Regions from separate parts of the Paenibacillus sp. FSL L8-0502 genome, predicted to be linked through region 1. Evidence: riboswitches for the same ligand, from Rfam matches in the RefSeq annotation. Region 1 holds a riboswitch; the other holds the start of a gene.

Region 1 (9,434 bases):
GGCAATATCCACTCCGGGCGTTACGGTGGCTGTGTTTAAGGCGGACTGGTGTGGGGATTGTCATTTTATTGATCCGTTCATGCCTGATGTGGAACAACAATATGCAGATAAGCTTACATTAATTGAGATTGATGTAGAACAGGCTGAAAGCGTCAGTCAAGAACAGAATGTATTGGGGATTCCTAGCTTTATCGCTTACAGTGAAGGGCGAGAACTGGTACGTCTTGTAAACAGATTGCGCAAATCCCGCGAGGAAATCGAGCAATTTTTGGATCGGGCTGTTGAAGTCCACGCGAGCTTGGCAAAATAATGAATGCTGTACATGCATACATGAAGGTTCCAAATTGAATTTTAAACATCAAGATATTCAGAAAGCCGCTTCCTTTCAAGGGGGCGGCTTTCTCACGAACACGTTCACATTTTGTCAACAAAGCTCGTATGTCAAGGAACGATATATCAGTTATAATTACTATAAGTGATCATTTCACAACATATAAAGTGAATAAATATTATATTTGGAAGGATACGGGTGAATTTGAATAACAAAATTAGAATATTAAAATGGCTGGCACTCGTAACATGTATTGTCATGTTTTTGGCTACCTTCGGTGGAGGTGTTGTGACGCGGACGGATTCGGGTCTGGGCTGTGGCCGGGAATTCCCGCTGTGCAATGGTAAGCTGGTTCCGGCACATACGATCGCATCCCTTATTGAGTTCTCTCACCGCTCCGTCAGTGCCATGGCCGGGATTCTTTCTATCGCCTCATTTGTTGGCTTTTTGCTGTTTATGAAGCATCGAAAGGATTTACAGCTATTCTCGCTGCTCACGCTCTTGTTTGTGATCATACAAGGTGCAATGGGGGCGTTGGCTGTCATATTCTCCCAATCAGCTGCGGTCATGGGACTGCATTTTGGCTTTGCGCTTATCGCTTTTGCCAGTGCGACTATGATGACGCTGGGGGCCTGGCAGGAGCATGCGGACTCACGCCACACTCCGCGTCTGATTCCTGGGCCTGTCAGTCGGGGCTTTCGTAATTTTATATGGCTATCGACGATCTATACCTATATTGCTGTCTATTCAGGGGCGTTGCTTAGTCACTCGGTCATCCAGAAGGTTGTAAATATTGGAGGCTTCATATCTCCACTGTTGCTTCATCAGATTTCAGCCGGTCTGCTGTTCGTCATTATCTTGGCTGTGGGTCACTACGCATACCGTTATCACCCGAATCACCGGGACATCCGTATATTGGGTGTTGTATCGGTCTTGTTAATCCTGCTTCAAGTGGTGATTGGAATTATCTTGCTGTACGTCAACAGACCTGAAATCTACATGTTTATCGTGCTGGGGCATATGCTGGTGATTGCATCGTTGTTCTCCATCTTGGCTTATCTGAGCTATCGTGTATGGCAATTGTCACCGGATCGCAAGCTTGTTCCGACCCAAGCACAACGTACCTAAGCATTTCATAGATCATAGTGAAGCGGATTTTTGCCCAAGTGGCGTTTAAACACGTATAATAGCATATAAGAAACAAACCAGGCCCACGAGTTTCTCGAGGGCTTGATTTGCTTAGGAGGAATCGTCCAGTTGATCTACCAGAATTTGCGCCAATTTATTGAAGCACTGCGTAAAGAAAATCATCTTAAAATTATAGAGGCACCTGTCGATCCTTACTTGGAGCTGGCTGAGATTCATCGAAGAGTCATTGAGGAAGAAGGGCCGGCACTGCTGTTCACGAATGTAAAAGGAACTCCGTTTCCTGTAGCCAGTAATCTGTTTGGCACGAATCGCCGTGTGGACATGGCTTTTGGCCCGCGCCCAGAGCAACTGATGGATGCGATTGTAGGAGCAACCAAAACATTGTTTCCACCTACACCCAAAGCATTGTGGAATGAACGTGGCCTGATTAAGGACATGCTAAAAGTAGGCCTAAAAACAGTATCTCATAGCGAGGCTCCTGTATTGGGAGTTCGCCGTACAGAGGCTCCGCTGGCACCACTGCCTAAAGTGACCAGTTGGCATGAGGATGGAGGACCGTTTATTACCCTTCCACTCGTGTATACCGAGAAGCCAGGTCAGCCCAAGGATCATAATCTGGGGATGTACCGCATTCAGATTTATGATGATCAGACGACGGGCATTCACTGGCAAATTCATAAAGGCGGCGGTTTCCATTATCATGAAGCGGAGCTGCGTAATGAGCCGTTGCCTACGACGATTATCATCGGTGGCCCGCCTGCTCTGATTGCGTCTGCCATTGCTCCAGCACCGGAAAACTTGCCTGAGCTGTTGCTGGCTTCGCTTATTATGGGAGGCAAGCTGCCCATGACAGAGGACCCGCTTGGGGGTCATCGGATTCCAGCAGAAGCAGAATTTGCAATCAGCGGTTATGTGCCACCTCATGAACGCCGTCCGGAAGGCCCGTTTGGCGATCATTTTGGATATTATTCATTACAGCATGATTTCCCTGTATTTCATGTCAAACATATGCATCACCGCAAGGATGCCATTTATCCGGCAACCATTGTAGGTAAGCCTCGGCAAGAAGACTACTACCTCGGTGAGTTTTTGCAACGTCTGCTGTCGCCTGCCTATCCGCTTGTGATGCCTTCCGTCAAGTCCCTGTGGGCGTATGCGGAAACGGGCGTACATGCGCTGGCAGCGGCAGTCGTACGTGAAAGCTACTCCCGTGAAGCGCTTGTATCCGGTTTTACCATTTTGGGTCAAGGTCAATTGTCATTGACCAAGTTCCTGATGCTGACAGATCGAGTCATTGATTTATCTGACTTTAACCTGCTGCTGGAAACCATTCTGGAGCGATTTAATCCAGCAAGGGATTTATTTATTTTCAATCACACGTCACACGATACACTCGATTACACAGGCCGCAAGCTGAATCATGGCAGTAAGGCGATCCTGATGGGAATAGGTGAGCCTGTACGTGAATTGCCTCGTGCCTATGAGGGAGGCGATCTGCCGGGGATTCGTGAAATTGAACCCTATTGCGGAGGTTGCCTCGTCGTATCGGGTGCGTCTTTTGAGCAAGAGCCTGAGCTGGCGGCACGTGTTTTGGAGCGATTAGCTGCGGGTGAGCAAGAGTGGCCGCTCGTTTTCATTGTGGACGATGCCAAAGAAGTCGTTCGTTCTCAAGCCTCGTTCCTGTGGACGGTATTCACTCGCTTTAACCCGGCTACGGATATGTACGCGGACAGCGAAGTGCGTTTGCATCACCTGAACTATAAGCTGCCGATTGTAGTGGATGCGCGTATGAAGCCGGGGTATCCGGATGAGGTGTTACCGCGTGAGGATATTGTTAAGCTTGTAGATCAACGATGGACAAGTTATTTCGCTTGACGCCCTAATTAACCTACAGCCGGATTTTACATTTATAAGGAGGCGTAAGCATGATACGCAAGCTACTGGGTGAGCCGCCACGTGTGAACAAGGGCATCCTGCTAGATGCCATGAATAGCATGTCAGATATGTTGAACCTGCTGGAGCGGCAAATTCAGGCTGGTGGAGATCCGACCCACGATTTTCGGAAGGCGGATATTTTGACACGCGGTCTAATGTCATCCTTGGATGAACTGGAGCAGAGCCATCATGCTGCCGCCTTTTTCCGTATGAAAGTGAAAGCCGGATATGCTGAAGATATGAGTGAGGATGAAAAATCCGACTATGCATTGTATGTTTTCTTTTATAAGGATGGGTTTGTGAGGGTATTTTCCATTTTGGATAAGCTGGGCAACTGGCTGAATGATCTGTATGATTTAAAAACAGGGCAGTATAAGGCGCATTATTCGTATTTTACCGTGTTGCGGCAACTCAAGTATCTCAAAATGCATCCTGTATTGACCGATAATTTAAATGATATCAAGGATACATACAACGATGCCATCAATCGGCTGCGTAAGCGGCGGAATACGGAGATACACTATATGAATACGGAAATGCAGGATGATCTCTGGCAACGACACCGAGCTTTGTATGGAAAAATCCAATTGGAGGACCTCGATCACCATTTGGAAGATTTGCAGCAGGGCTTGGAAATGGTGTGTCGGTCGTTGTCAATCGCCTTTACTTATACTGCGAAACAATGGGAGAACCGGGCAGTACGCCCAAAAATATGATAGAAAATATCCTTTGACAAAGCAATGTAAACTATCTATACTGAAACCTAGTTTCAGAAAAATGCTTGAATTATGTTTTTTTATATAAACTTAACGGACAGCTAAAGCTGGAGTTTAACATATTTTTCTTATCCAGAGAGGTGGAGGGACTGGCCCGATGAAGCCCGGCAACCCGTTCTTTCCCGGTGTAATACACTGGGAGGGAACATGATGGTGCTAATTCCTACAAAACCGCTAGAGTTATAGCGATTTTGGCAGATGAGAAAAGGATCGCAAGGTGGGGCCCTTTTCATTCTGTGAAAGGGGCTCTTTTTTGTATAAATAAATAGCGATTTTATACAATCCTGAGAGATGACAACTGGTAAAAAGGGTAAGGAAGAAGTGAAGGGGGTCGCAGCACGTTGATAGAGCTTAAGCAGTTAACCAAGCATTATGGCAAAGGCAACCGACGCGTTAATGCGCTGTCTGGGTTGAATCTTTCTATACAGCGTGGAGAAATATTCGGAGTGATTGGTCACTCCGGGGCAGGGAAAAGTACATTGATCCGCTGTATTAATTTATTGGAACGCCCTACTTCAGGTGAAGTATGGGTAGACGGGGTAAACCTCACTACTGTGAGTCAATCCCAGTTACAAATGCAGCGCCGAAAAATCGGAATGATTTTTCAGCATTTTAATTTGTTGTCTTCGGCGACGGTATATGACAATATTGCATTTCCGTTGCGGCTGGTAAACACGCCCAAGCAGAAGTTGGACCAGAAGGTTCGTGAACTGCTGGAATTGGTGGGTCTCGAAGAACACAGTGGAAAATATCCGTCACAGCTCTCAGGTGGACAGAAGCAACGGGTAGGAATTGCACGGGCGCTGGCTAGTGATCCTCATGTATTGCTGTGTGACGAAGCGACTTCGGCGCTTGATCCGCAGACGACGGGGTCTATCCTGAAATTGCTGCTGGATATTAATCAGCGTTTTAATTTAACCATCGTGTTGATTACACATGAAATGCATGTCATTCAAAGCATTTGTGATAAAGTTGGCGTCATTCATCAGGGCGACATCGTGGAGCAAGGTCCGGTGGCGGAAGTATTTTTGAAGCCGCAGCACCAGGTAACCAAGGACTTTATCCAGCGGGAGTCAGAACATCCCGAGGAGTTGCAAGCAGCGATTGCGGCAGCAGGTGAGGGCGAGTCGGCGCAGGTGGTACGTATCTCCTTCTTGGGCAGCAAAACATATGATGCGATTCTGTCGCGTACGGCTCGAAGCACTGGGGTGGATTTTGCGATCTTGCAGGGAACCATATCTACGATTAAAAATGTACCCTATGGTCAGCTAATCGTTCGTTTTGAAGGGAATCATGAGGATATAGAGCATACGCTGCGCGAAGTGTCTGGGCAAGGACTTGATGTGGAGGTGATCGGACAATGAGCGAACTTGATTTTTCACAAGTGAGTTGGGAAGAGCTAGGGAATTCTACGCTGGAAACCCTTCAGATGCTCGGTGCATCCGCATTGTTCACCCTCATTATTGGTTTGCCGCTCGGCATATTATTGTTTCTGGCGAGCCGCTCCTCGTTGACTCTGATGAAGGTGATATACATTGTATTATCATTCATCGTTAACATTTTACGTTCCGTGCCATTTATCATTTTGATCGTTGCACTTATTCCTTTTACACGATCGCTGGTAGGTACCTCGACCGGGGTGTTGGGAACCATCCCACCATTGGTTATCGGGGCTGCCCCATTCTTCGCACGTCTTGTCGAAACGTCTCTGCGTGAAGTGGACAAGGGTGTCATTGAAGCCGCACAAGCAATGGGGGCCTCGACAGGACAAATTATCCGGCGTGTGCTGTTACGTGAGGCACTTCCGGGACTGCTAGCCGCATTAACCATTACCGTCGTTACACTCGTATCCTACACGGCAATGTCCGGGATGATCGGGGGCGGTGGACTGGGTACACTGGCTATCAACTACGGCTATTATCGTTATGAAACGGCTGTAATGATCGTTGCGGTCGTGCTGATGGTCGTATTGGTTCAATTGCTGCAAATGGCGGGAGACCGTCTCGTGCGGCATTATACTCGAAAATAGGGAAAACATATAGATATCCTTATTGATCAGGACGTCTGCTCCTGAATATTACAAATTATTGGAGGGGTAATAACATGAAGAAATGGGTATTGGCTGTATTAAGCTTGACATTAATTGCGGTGCTGGCTGCTTGCGGCACAAAGAGCACAACATCGGATACAAACAATGCGGCCGAAAATACAGGCGGATCACCACGTGAAGTGGAGCTGAAAGTTGGAGCTTCTCCTGTGCCGCATGCGGAAATTTTGGAAGCAATCAAACCTCAGTTGGAAAAGGAAGGGGTTCGTCTTCAAGTCGTTCAGTTTAACGACTATGTACAGCCGAACGTTCAATTGTTTGACAAGCAGTTGGATGCTAACTTCTATCAACATGTACCTTACTTGAATGTTATGAACAAAGAGCGCAAAATGAATTTGGTTTCTGTGGGCGCGGTTCACCTGGAGCCTTTCGGCATCTACTCCCAAAAATATAAAAAGCTTGATGAACTCCCAGATGGCGCAACGGTAGCCATTCCGAACGATGCAACAAACGGAGGCCGTGCATTGTTGTTGTTGGAAAAACAAGGTCTGATCAAGCTGAAAGACGCAAGCAACATTGAAGCTACCGTAAAAGATATTACTGAAAATAAGAAAAACCTGAAATTCAAGGAGCTGGAAGCGGCTATGCTGCCACGTCAGTTGCCTGAAGTGGACATTGCGTTGATCAACACGAACTACGCTCTGGAAGCTAAGCTGAACCCGACGAAGGATGCACTGGCACTGGAAGATAAAGATTCTCCATATGCTAACGTTCTGGTAGCTCGTCCTGATAATAAAGATTCTGAAGCGATTCAGAAGCTGCTTAAAGCTTTGCAATCTCCAGAAACTAAAAAATTCATTGAAGATAAATACCAAGGCGCAATTATCCCGGCATTTTAAGTAGGGAACGAGAACACATTGCACGCAAACCCCAGATTCTCTTGAACAAGAGGACTGGGGTTTCTTTTGGATAGAGTTGTAGGGGAAGCTTAAATATTTTATACTTGGGGGTGACCGTTCTCTGTGAACAGGAGGAAAATTGTTGAGAGATAAAGTCGCATTCATAACGGGTAGTGCCAAAGGTTTAGGTAAAACGACCGCTCTGCGTCTGGCGAATGAAGGCTGTAATATTGCGCTGAATTATGTGCATAGCCAAGCAGAAGCCGAAGCGCTTAAGCGGGTGATTGAGTCTAAGGGAGTACGCTGCCTGTCTTTACAAGGGGATATCACTGTTCAGAAAGATATCACGAGGCTGATTGGTGAAGTCCAGGATCGGCTAGGCGGAGTCGATATTATGGTGAACAATGCTGGACCGTTCATCCGGGAACGCCGTCTGTTTGCGGATTACAGTGTAGCTGAGATTCATACCATGATACAAGGGAATCTGGTCGGTACCATGTTGCTGGATCATTTGGTATTGCCTCACATGCGTAGCCAGCAATGGGGACGTATTATTCATTTTGGCTTTGGTCATGCTGGAGAAGCGAGGGCTTGGCCGCATCGCGCCGTCTACGCAGCCGCCAAGGTGGGGCTGGTGTCTTTTACGAAGTCACTGGCTGTGGAGGAGGCTCCTTATGGCATCACGGTCAATATGATCTGTCCAGGGGATATTCGAGGAGCAAATAAGGAAATGTCAATTGCCGATGTCATCGGCATGCAGGATAAAGAGACACCGCGTGGGCGTCCGGGGAGCGGAGAGGACATTGCGCGAGTGATCGCCTATTTGTGTGAGGAGCATTCGGATTTTATAACAGGCAATATTATGGATGTATCGGGAGGATTGGACCCCATTCGGCCAACCATATAAGCTTGAGTGATCCCTCAGACGCTGTAACACAAAAAAGAGTCTTGAGCTTCGTTACCGAAGTCAAGACTCTCATGATCTTATGCATCAAGCATTAGAATACTTGTACCACTTCTTGGACGCCGTCGACTTCTTCGAGAAGAGCGCGTTCAATCCCTGCTTTCAGCGTGATTGTGGAACTTGGGCAACTGCCGCAAGCGCCTACCAGCTTCAGCTTAACGATGCCGTCTTCTACGTCAACCAGCTCAACGTCGCCGCCATCGCGTTGCAGGAACGGACGGAGCTTATCCAGTACATCTGCTACTTCATCATACATTTGAACGCTTTGTGTTTCGCTCATTAGAATTCAACTCCTTTCCTATACCTTTATTATTATATTACAAAGCGGGCCAAATTAAAATGCCCGTCATCCAAAGCAGGTGAAAAAATGTTAAGACCTATTATTGAGTTTTGCACCAGTAATATGCATTGGGGCACTGATGAAATCATGTCCAAGCTGGAACAGAATCCAGATTATGATGTGATTGAATACGGCTGCCTAAGCAATTGCGGTCAGTGTAACGCGGAACCCTATGCGATGGTCAATGGTGAGATTGTATCCGCAGATTCAGCAGAGCTTCTGTACGAAGTGATTATGAACAAAATTAAGGAAGCTGAAGCATGGGATAACCTAGACTTGGATTGAAATATAATGCTCTGTTAGCCCATACACGCAATATACAAAGAAGACCTGCTTTGGGAGCGGGTCTTCTTTGTTTGTTTAGCATGATCAGCCAAAATGGCGTTTGGACTTCCAGAGCACACCGCTTTTAAGCAGGCGTGGTACACGGCCGCGCAATGAAGTGCTGCCCATAAAGCCATAGCCGAACCCGGCCTTCTTGCCAAGTGCGCCTAATGTACCGCGCAGCTTTAAAGGATGCGGGTGAGGCGTTTGACCTTTCCATAGATCACGTACAATATGTGCGATTTGTTCCCCTTGCACCTCTGCTGCCTGAGCGCTTGGAGAGTAGGGAAGGCTCGCACAGTCTCCGACCACATATACCTCTGGATGATCTGGTATTTGGTAGTAATCGTTGAGCACGATACGACCCTGAGGGTCTTTAGGGACAGCTAAATCCTGCACGATTTTTACTGGCTGAATTCCGGCCGTCCATACCACTGCATCCGTTACAATTTGCTCGTCACGGTTATAAATAGCCCCCGGCTCAATACGAGAAACCGCAACATGGTTCAGGGCATTAACCTGATGCTCCTTGAACCAAGCATGTACATAGGCAGACAAACGTTGCGGGAATGCTGACAGCACCCGCTCGCCCCGATCCATAATGGTAATATTCAAATCCGTGCGGCTTTCACGTAACTCCGCTGCAATCTCAACACCGCTAAGACCGCC
Region 2 (9,434 bases), 2.9 Mb from region 1:
TGTGCAATACAATATCAACTCCCTGCTCAATCGGACGTTGATAATAAGGTGTCATAAAAGTATTATCCAATAACGTTAAAAGCCCGTTGTCCTGTGCCCAAGAAGTTATTCCTGCCACATCGGTAATTTTGAGTGTCGGATTGGACGGAGTTTCCATATATACAGCCCTTGTATTCTCCTGCAACGCATCTTTCACAAGGTTGAGGTCCGTCATGTCGACGAAGGTCGTTTCGATATTCATCCGTTTCAAAATGGAGGTCAGCAGTCGATATGTTCCTCCATATACGTCCTCGGAAACAATGACATGATCTCCAGCAGACAAGAGCATAAATGTAGTAGAGATGGCCGCCATACCTGATGCAAAGGCAAAACCGCACGCCCCGCCTTCTAATAAAGCGATATAATCCTCCAAAGCTTGTCGTGTCGGATTACCTGAACGGCTATAGTCATGCTGTGGAGGATTAAAAATATCGTGATGGTGGAAGGTAGAAGCTTGATAGATCGGGACGCTCGATGCCCCCGTAACGCTGTCAATTTCAGAGCCAAAATGCAGCAGCTTGGTAGCGAACTTCCGCTCTTTGTTCAGATCCTGCCCGATCCTCCTCGCATCCTCTATCATTGCAGCTCTCCTCCTTCTACTTCTTGACGTGCCGCTTCCAACGCCGAACGTAAATCTTCAATTAGGTCGTCTGTATGCTCAATGCCTACGGAGAAACGCAACAGCCTGTCATCTACCCCGACTGCATCCCGAATTTCTGCTGGTATGTCCGCATGTGTCTGCACAGCGGGATAGGTCATTAACGATTCCACACCGCCGAGACTTTCCGCAAACGCAATGAGCTTAATGTGACGAAGCAAAGGTTCCACATAACGAGCATCCTTTACTTTAAAGGAAAAGATACCCGTATTTCCGCTGGATTGTTTATTTTGAATCTCACGACCTGGATGGCCTTCTAGAGCTGGATAAAATACTTCCGCCACAGCCGGATGCGTCAGTAAATAGTTAGACAGCACTGTTGCATTATGCTCGTGTCGGTCCATACGCAGCGCTAACGTCTTCATGCCCTTCATTAACTGGTAGCAATCGCTTGGGGAAAGCACTGCCCCTATGGAATTGTGCAGGAATGCAATTTCAGCTGATAGCTCTTTGCCTTTGGTTACGATCAACCCTGCCAGCACATCGTTGTGTCCGCCCAAATATTTGGTTGCGCTATGTACCACAATATCCGCGCCCAGTTCCAATGGCCGCTGGAAATATGGCGTTAGCAGCGTATTATCTACAATGGTAAGCAACTGATGTTGTGATGCCCATTTAGCCACCGCTCGAATATCAGTAATCATCATTAACGGATTTGTAGGCGTTTCTATGAATACAGCTTTGGTATTCGGTCGACATGACTGTTCGAGCGCTTCAAGATCGTTCGTATCCACATAACTGGCTGTCACACCAAATTTAGACAAAATACGCTCCAGCAAACGATACGTCCCGCCATACAGATCCAGCGATACTATGAGATGATCTCCCTGTCCAAACAATGCAAATACCGTTTGCAGCGCCGCCATACCTGAGCTGCATGCAAAGCCTGCATCACCCGATTCAAGTGCAGCAGAAGCCTCTTCCAGTACCTTTCGCGTGGGATTGATCGTCCGAATGTAATCAAATCCTGTGCTTTGACCCAGACGGGGATGGCGGAACGCCGTAGATTGGTAAATCGGGTAATTAACAGCCCCGGTTACTGGCTCTTCTACTGAACCGATTTGTGCCAATCTACTTTCGATTTTCCACTGTTTCTCACTCATATGAATCCTCCTGTTAACTTCCATAGTGGGTGCTATAACCAATCCTGCAAAAATGGATGTCAAAGACTATACTGCTGCGCTACTGCAAGGTGATACTCTACAAAGGTAAACTACATGCTCCTTTTTTAAATCTGGGGCCCGATATCATAAGGTGTTTCTTGGTATACATAATAGTTCAGCCAATTCGAGAATAATAAATTGGCGTGCGCCCGCCAAATTGAGGGGGGGGTGCGCTCAGGATCATCATTAGGAAAATAATTTTTTGGGACTTCAATATCCATTCCTTTGGCTACATCGCGGTCGTATTCCCATTTCAGTGAAAGCGGGTCATATTCAGAATGCCCAGTTACAAAAATTTGTTTACCGTCAAGCGTGGCTACGAGGTACACCCCAGCTTCCTCGGATTCGGATAAAACTTCTAATTCGGCGATATGATCAATATCTTCCCGACGAACCTCCGTATGTCTGGAGTGAGGGGCATAAAACAGTTCATCAAAGCCGCGTAACAATTTTACTTTAGGTTTTATCACGGTGTGTGGAAATACACCGAAGCATTTGTAGTCGAGCCCATATTTAGGGACATCGAAATGATGGTATAAGCCTGCCTGTGAGGCCCAACAGATATGCATGGTCGAAGTTACATTCGTTTTCGTCCATTCAAAGATTTGCCGGATTTCCTCCCAGTAGTTCACATCCTCAAACTCAAGCTGTTCAACCGGGGCTCCTGTAATGACCATGCCGTCAAAACGACTGTTCTTGATCTCGTCGAACGTTTTATAGAACATGTTCAAATATTCTTGCGATGTATTTTTGGATACATGAGACTTCATGTGCACCAGCGTGACATCCACTTGCAACGGCGTATTGCCGACCAGGCGCAACAGTTGGGTTTCCGTCGTTTCCTTTGTAGGCATTAAATTCAAAATGGCGATACGCAACGGACGAATATCCTGATGATAAGCCAAGCTTTCATCCATTACGAAAATATTTTCGCCCTCCAGCACTTCCTTAGCAGGTAATGTGTCTGGGATTTTAATCGGCATGTAAACTCACTCCTTGTTAGGTAAGTTTTGCGAAAATCGTCTTGTTGAGATGCCGGGCATATAATAAAAAGACCTTTCTCTGGTTAGAGAAAGGTCATATTTGTATCCATATGCGCCTCTCTCATCTGTCAGGGCAACGCGCTTTGTACAAAGCGCGCGTCCTGCAAGAATTAGCACCGTGCGATTAAAATCGCCGGTTGCCGGGTATCATCGGGCTAGTCCCTCCACCTGCTCTTGATAAGATTTCGCTATATTCATTTTGGGTTCACAAAGTTCTTGTTGTTCACTTTAATGCATCGGTTGGGCTTCGTCAAGATGGGACTTGCAAATTTGTAACCTGCATTCACATTTTGTCTACCTTTTCCATAGGTTAAATCATATCCCTCCTATCGCTGAAGCTCTTGCAACTACTGTTGATTTTGCCCATGATTTTGCGCTTGAAAGGCCGTAGGCCGAGCGTTATACTATACAAGTGCTATTAGGCAAAAATATGGAGCAGTAGTGCAGACTTGAGTGTTTCCTGCGATACTGTGGCAATCTAAAAAAAGAACATTTGAGAGGTGAATCCGGAATGGAAGGCGACCCGAGTCCGAATAGGCGGCGATCCCTGAACAACAGCATAGGAATGACTTCAGCTTGCCGAAAGACGGGACGCCAGGCTCTGCATGCTCCAAAAGCCTCCGGCTTTTGATGAGAGTGCACGCTTACCCGCACCGGCTAACTGGCTAACTGAGTCCATTCCTTATGCTTAAGGTAAACGTATTTCCGTTACGGCGGAGCATAAGGAGTGACGTATATGAAAATCCGTTTGGTCAACAACGGGGTTTTTACCCCTGTCGAAGAAATTGAAATGGCGCTTACTGCACCGGCAGAAGGTTTTTATTGGATTGATGCCGATGTCGATGATTTGGCAGTGCTCCAGCCTTTATTTTCCATGCATGATCTTGCAGTAGAAGACTGTTTGAGTGAAGAAGAACAGCGTCCGAAGATTGAAATTTATGAAAGCCATTATTTTATCGTTGTAAATAGCATTCGTTTTGATGATGAAGAAATATTTTTGCGAGCTTTGAACATTTTTCTCGGCCGCCATTTTATCATTACGGTGACCAAGCAGAAAATCAATGAGCTTCGTACCCTCAAGCCTATGCTGTGGGAGCAAGAAGTCAGCCAGCCTGACCGTTTTATGTATCTGTTGGTCGACTTAATTGTTGACAACTATTTTCTGGTTGGTGACCGGATTGAGGTCCGCATTGAAAAGCTGGAAGAAGATATTCTAATGCATACGAAAAAGTCGCATTTGAACGAAATCATCGGCTTACGCAGTGAGATTCTGTGGCTGAAAAAAGTGTTGGGCCCGCAAAAAGAAGTCATCAATACCCTGAACAAGCGGGATTTGCGGCTCATCGACGATCAATTGCAAAAATATTTTAGCGACATTTATGAAAATGCTGTGAAAATTTCGGAGACTTTCGAAACTTACCGCGACTTGATGGGTAACCTTCGAGAAGCTTATCAATCCAGTATCGCCAACCGTGCCAATGAAATTATGCGTGTGTTTACAGCAATTACGACCGTATTTATGCCATTGACGGTCATTACCGGAATATATGGGATGAACTTCGATAATATGCCTGAGCTTCATACACGTTATGGCTATTTTGTCGTCATTGGTATTATGGTGGCATTAGGCGTCAGTATGTTCTGTATTTTCCGTAAGAAAGACTGGGTTTAAAAATAAAAGGGGAAAAAGTATCAAATTGGATACTTTTTTCTATTTTCAAGCTTGGTCATAAAAAGCAGCAGCCGTGTCCTGTGAGGAACTGGCTGCTGCTTTTTAGTATGTTGGACCCTGAATATACTTTAATACCCAGCTTTATCCAACTAGTTCTATGTTATCCAACATGTCGGCCGGGTACCTGCTGATGACGAAACCGTATACGGATCAGACGCAGACGCTCATAAATCTGATCCAGTCCTGTTTCGGTTGCCTTTTCTTCCCCATACACTTTCAGCATGACGGGCTTGAGCAACGTATCCCCCAACTCTTCATAAGCAGACCAGATAGCTGCCTGCTCCGCCTCAGATACATTCACCAATTCCTTGTGGATCAGCTTGTCCATATCAATACCATCTCTATCCAAATGCTCCACAGCTTCAATCATCTCTCTACGATGCAAACCTGTCTTCATTCCGATATGCTCCAGTGAAAGACCGTCCGAAATGCCTTCAATAATCGTTCTAGTTAAGCTGAATTTGTTCAGCTCCTGCCTGTACTGGTTCTCTTTTTGCTTGTATAACCATGACAAAAAAACTTCTTCTTCCAGCGTCTCTGTTACCCAGTTCAACGGAAATGGCGTGGTGCGGTCATTTTGTGTCGTAATAGCCAATAGCTCCGTCCCATATTGCGACACCTTACCCTGACCCATACCAGGCAGCTCCAACAGTTCTTCTTCGGTATGGGGAAGATAAACGCTAATGAGTCGAAGCAATCGATTCGTAGCGATAAAATAAGGTGCTTTTCGTTCCGTTGCTGCTTTTTGCCGTCTCCACATCGTCAATTGCTCATACACTTCATCACGTGGAAACAAATCACTGTAGCAATACAGCTTTTGCAGCGTTTGTCCTCGTCCTGATGATCCTTCTTGCTCATGAAATACACCATGGATTAGGGGCCTGTAGCCCTCAGCCATTTTGAGCGCCAGCTCATGACGGTATACATGCAGTAATTCCTGCCACAAGCTTCCCTCATACCAAAGGTCGTCTATACTTTCATCCGGGACATGGTGTGTGCTCCAGCCTGCACTCCATTCCCCTTCATGCTGCCCAATCCATACCTGAGCAAAGTCCTCATAGCCCTGTTCATTCCGTTTGGACAAGCGATTTAAAAATACTATCTCCATGATTTCTTCCTCCCTCATATCGTTGAAAGACAGTCCCGCACAACACAAAAACGCAAAAAAAAGCACCTATCCTGCGTATTCGCAAGAAAGGTGCTTCCCTTTTTGAGCCGTACTATACTGTTGCCTATATAATAACCGTACCTTGGAGTGCCGTCAACCCTAAATTCTAATGATTCAGTTTTTCCTTTGCCAATGCCAGAGCACCGCACAATCCAGCATTATCACCCAATCCTGGAGATACGATATATTGCTCAATACCTGTTGTCAGACTCGAATGCTGCACGTATCCGTTCAAAAGTTTTTGTAGTTTGGTACGAATGAGCGGGAACAATTGGTCTTGCTTCATTACTCCCCCGCCCATAATAATTTTTTGCGGGGACAGGATTAATACATAGCTCATTAAAGCCTGTGCCAGATAGTACGCTTCCATTTCCCAGGCCGGGTGATCGACAGAAAGCTCATGTCCTTTAACCTTCCATCTTTTTTCGAGCGCAGGACCTGCTGCCAGACCCTCCAAACAATCTCCGTGATAAGGACATGTCCCCTCGTAAGTATCTTCTGGGTGACGACGTACCAGAATATGCCCCATTTCCGGGTGAGATAATCCATGTATCAGCTTTCCACCAACCAAAGCACCTGCCCCGATGCCTGTGCCTATCGTGATATACAGACAGTTGTCCAATCCTTTGGCGGCACCCCAAATAGACTCACCAAGTGCTGCTCCATTCACATCCGTATCAAACCCCATAGGCACATCAAAATGCTCTTTCAGTTTACCAATCAGATTGTAATTTCCCCAATGTGGCTTTGGCGTTGTTGTAATATAACCATATGTATCACTACCTTCGATAGGATCAATCGGCCCGAACGATCCTACGCCCAATGCTTCAATGCCCTTGCCTTCAAAAAATGCGATGACATTCTCCATTGTTTCTGCTGGTGTGGTTGTTGGAAAGCTCGCTCGTTCCAGTACCTCTCCACGTTCGTTGCCAATTCCACATACAAATTTGGTACCGCCTGCCTCAATTGCTCCCAATACTGTCATAGTTGCTGTTGTCCCCTTTCGATAATCCGGTTCTCTCTCCACTATATTCACCTGAAATGTACCTGAGGTCAATCCCCTAATCGCAATTGTATATAATCCTTCACAAGACGATATAACTCCGTTAACATAACGTATACAAATAAGGACACTGACGCATCCCGCCTCAGCATCCCTATATAACTTACTTTATTTAAATTGTCGTACCAGGCCTAATAGCTTCATTATGATCCGGTTGCGACACCCATCAATGTACACAAGCTTTTCATTTCAAGCTGCTCAAACTTGTCTACAATTTGCACGTGATCCAACGTCAGCAGACAACTATCCAAAGCACATGCTACAGGTACACCACAGTGAATTTCAGCGAGTTTGCGTGAAAGATGCAGCATATCCAAATCACTCTCAATTTTTTTGCGGACCGATGGTGTTAATTGATCCAGATTCTCCAGAATGCCCTCAATAGAGTCGTATTCCTGCACCAGCTTGAGTGCCGTTTTCTCACCAATACCTCGTACTCCTGGATAATTATCGCTTGCATCCCCCATCAGGCCTTTAAGGTCCACCACTTGGCGTGGCTTAAGCCCTTTTTCAGTCAGCAGGGTCTCCGGGGTGTATACCATATAATTGCCGTGGCCCTTTTTCATAATAATGACCCGTGTCCGATCATCCACTAATTGAAGTAAATCATGATCTCCCGAGAGAATCATTACATCCATGTCCTCATTTTGCGAATAATGGCGTGCAAGCGTACCGATACAATCATCGGCTTCAAAGCCTTCCGCTCCAATGTTGGGAATGCCGAGGCTGTCCGTCACTTCACGAATCAATGTAAATTGGGGAATCAAATCATCTGGTGCGTCGGCTCGATTTCCCTTATACGCAGCAAAATGTTCCCCACGGAATGTCGTTCCGCCCATATCCCAGCAACAAATAACATGTGTAGGATTAAACGTTTGGACTGCATCCCAAAAATATCGAATAAAACCATATATGGCGTTCGTTGGCACCCCAGCTTTTGTACGACGGATATAACCGTTTGCGGCGGTTGCATAATAAGCGCGAAATAGCAGGGCCATGCCGTCAACCAGCATTACGGATTGTTCATTGCGTTGTGTCACAGATTGTATTGCTCCCATTCATCATAATATTTAACCCCCACAGTATAACATATCGTGGGGGTGAATTGGGCGTTATTGAGCTCACCATGTGCCCTCAAATGTTTCCTCTTTGAACCCTACCGTTACTTTGTTACCGTCGGTTACAATCGGGCGTTTGATTAATCTTCCATTTGAGGATAAAAGCGAAATTTGCTCTTCACGGCTCATGTCTCCCAGCTTATCTTTCAGCTTTAACTCTTTGTACACCTCACCGCTCGTATTGAAAAACTTTTTCAGCTCCAGCCCGCTTTTGCGAATCAATTCTTCCAATTCCTCCGGGCCGGGCGGCTGTTCAAAAATAGGAATCAGTTCCGTCTCATGCCCCTTGTTTTGCAGCCATTTCACTGCATTACGGCAGGTACTGCATTTAGAATACTGATATACTTTCAGTTGGCTCATCGCTAGATTAACCTCCATTTGGTTTTCTCTTAAAAGCTCCTGCATTTCAGCCATATCATCCGGTAGAGGAGCGCAAAACGTCATTCGCTCCCCGGTCACAGGATGCACCAAGGACAGCTCTGAGGCATGCAAGGCTTGTCGAGGCATCCTGGCATCAAGCTGATCATATCGCTCACGTTGCGCAGCATCATCAGGTGTAATCCGGTACATTTTATCTCCGATCAACGGACAACCGATATAAGTCATATGCACTCGAATTTGGTGCGTACGCCCGGATTCCAACTTTAGTCCGATGCGACTTCCCCCGTTCCACACTTCCTCCAGCTTATACAGCGTAAGGGCAGGATAACCATCCGGAGTCACCATACGTAAATGCGGATCATCCGGGTTGCGGTCAATCGGTCCGTCTACCTTACCTTCCTGTAGCTCAGGGCGCCCATGCACCAGAGCCGTATAGCGCTTATCCACCGTTCCCGCAATCATCTGTTCAGAAATATGCTGGTGTACATATGGATTTTTGGCTACAACCAGCACCCCCGTCGTCTCCTGATCAAGACGATGAACAGGACGAAATCGGAACAGCTCCCCCTTGGTCTGCCAATAATGCACAACCCCGTTAGCCAGTGTTCCTGTGTAATGACCATGAGTCGGATGGACAATCATGCCCGCCGCCTTATTCACCACTAACAGATGTTCATCCTCAAACAATATCTCAAAAGGAATGGGTTCCGGTAAAATATCATCAGAACGCTCGCGCTCCATGCGAATTTCTACTCGATCCCCGGATTTCACCTTTACGCTAATGTACACACGTGTCCCGTTCAGCATAATACCTTGCTCGGTCAGCTTGAGTTTGGATATTAACTTTCGAGAAATGTTCATACGTTTTTGTAAAATAGTCTTCAACAGCATGCCCTCCTCCTCCGGAGGGATCGTATATACGATAGGTTCATAGTACAAGCTCATACAAATTCCCGGTTGCCTCCTTATTTGCGGAACACTTTTTTGCTGCGCACATATTCGACATCGGGTACGCCCTGACGGACATTCGCTGTGCGAGCGACGGCAAAGAAATAATCAGAAAGGCGGT

The links. A riboswitch is a leader RNA that binds a small molecule or an ion and turns the genes downstream of it on or off. The one in region 1 is predicted to bind S-adenosylmethionine.
Region 2: another riboswitch for S-adenosylmethionine. It lies ahead of metA (homoserine O-succinyltransferase); the one in region 1 lies ahead of NSQ57_RS20005 (ATP-binding cassette domain-containing protein).

What each region holds. Positions count from the first base shown of each region.
Region 1 covers NZ_CP151958.1:4,575,574-4,585,007, reverse strand. The annotation lists gene NSQ57_RS20025 (thioredoxin family protein) at 1-310, shown strand, start outside; gene NSQ57_RS20020 (COX15/CtaA family protein) at 530-1,459, shown strand; gene NSQ57_RS20015 (UbiD family decarboxylase) at 1,589-3,355, shown strand; gene NSQ57_RS20010 (Cthe_2314 family HEPN domain-containing protein) at 3,406-4,131, shown strand; SAM riboswitch class I at 4,257-4,396, shown strand; gene NSQ57_RS20005 (ATP-binding cassette domain-containing protein) at 4,533-5,555, shown strand; gene NSQ57_RS20000 (methionine ABC transporter permease) at 5,552-6,220, shown strand; gene NSQ57_RS19995 (MetQ/NlpA family ABC transporter substrate-binding protein) at 6,295-7,137, shown strand; gene NSQ57_RS19990 (SDR family oxidoreductase) at 7,280-8,044, shown strand; gene NSQ57_RS19985 (NifU family protein) at 8,136-8,381, opposite strand; gene NSQ57_RS19980 (YuzB family protein) at 8,469-8,726, shown strand; gene NSQ57_RS19975 (NAD(P)/FAD-dependent oxidoreductase) at 8,811-9,434, opposite strand, start outside.
Region 2 covers NZ_CP151958.1:1,691,396-1,700,829, reverse strand. The annotation lists gene NSQ57_RS07575 (aminotransferase class I/II-fold pyridoxal phosphate-dependent enzyme) at 1-619, opposite strand, end outside; gene NSQ57_RS07570 (PLP-dependent transferase) at 616-1,800, opposite strand; gene metA (homoserine O-succinyltransferase) at 1,926-2,843, opposite strand; SAM riboswitch class I at 2,962-3,087, opposite strand; gene corA (magnesium/cobalt transporter CorA) at 3,640-4,575, shown strand; gene NSQ57_RS07555 (HRDC domain-containing protein) at 4,736-5,743, opposite strand; gene NSQ57_RS07550 (ROK family protein) at 5,910-6,788, opposite strand; gene NSQ57_RS07545 (5'-3' exonuclease H3TH domain-containing protein) at 7,010-7,906, opposite strand; gene NSQ57_RS07540 (arsenate reductase family protein) at 7,988-8,344, opposite strand; partial or broken gene NSQ57_RS07535 (RluA family pseudouridine synthase) at 8,372-9,310, opposite strand; gene NSQ57_RS07530 (cob(I)yrinic acid a,c-diamide adenosyltransferase) at 9,331-9,434, opposite strand, start outside.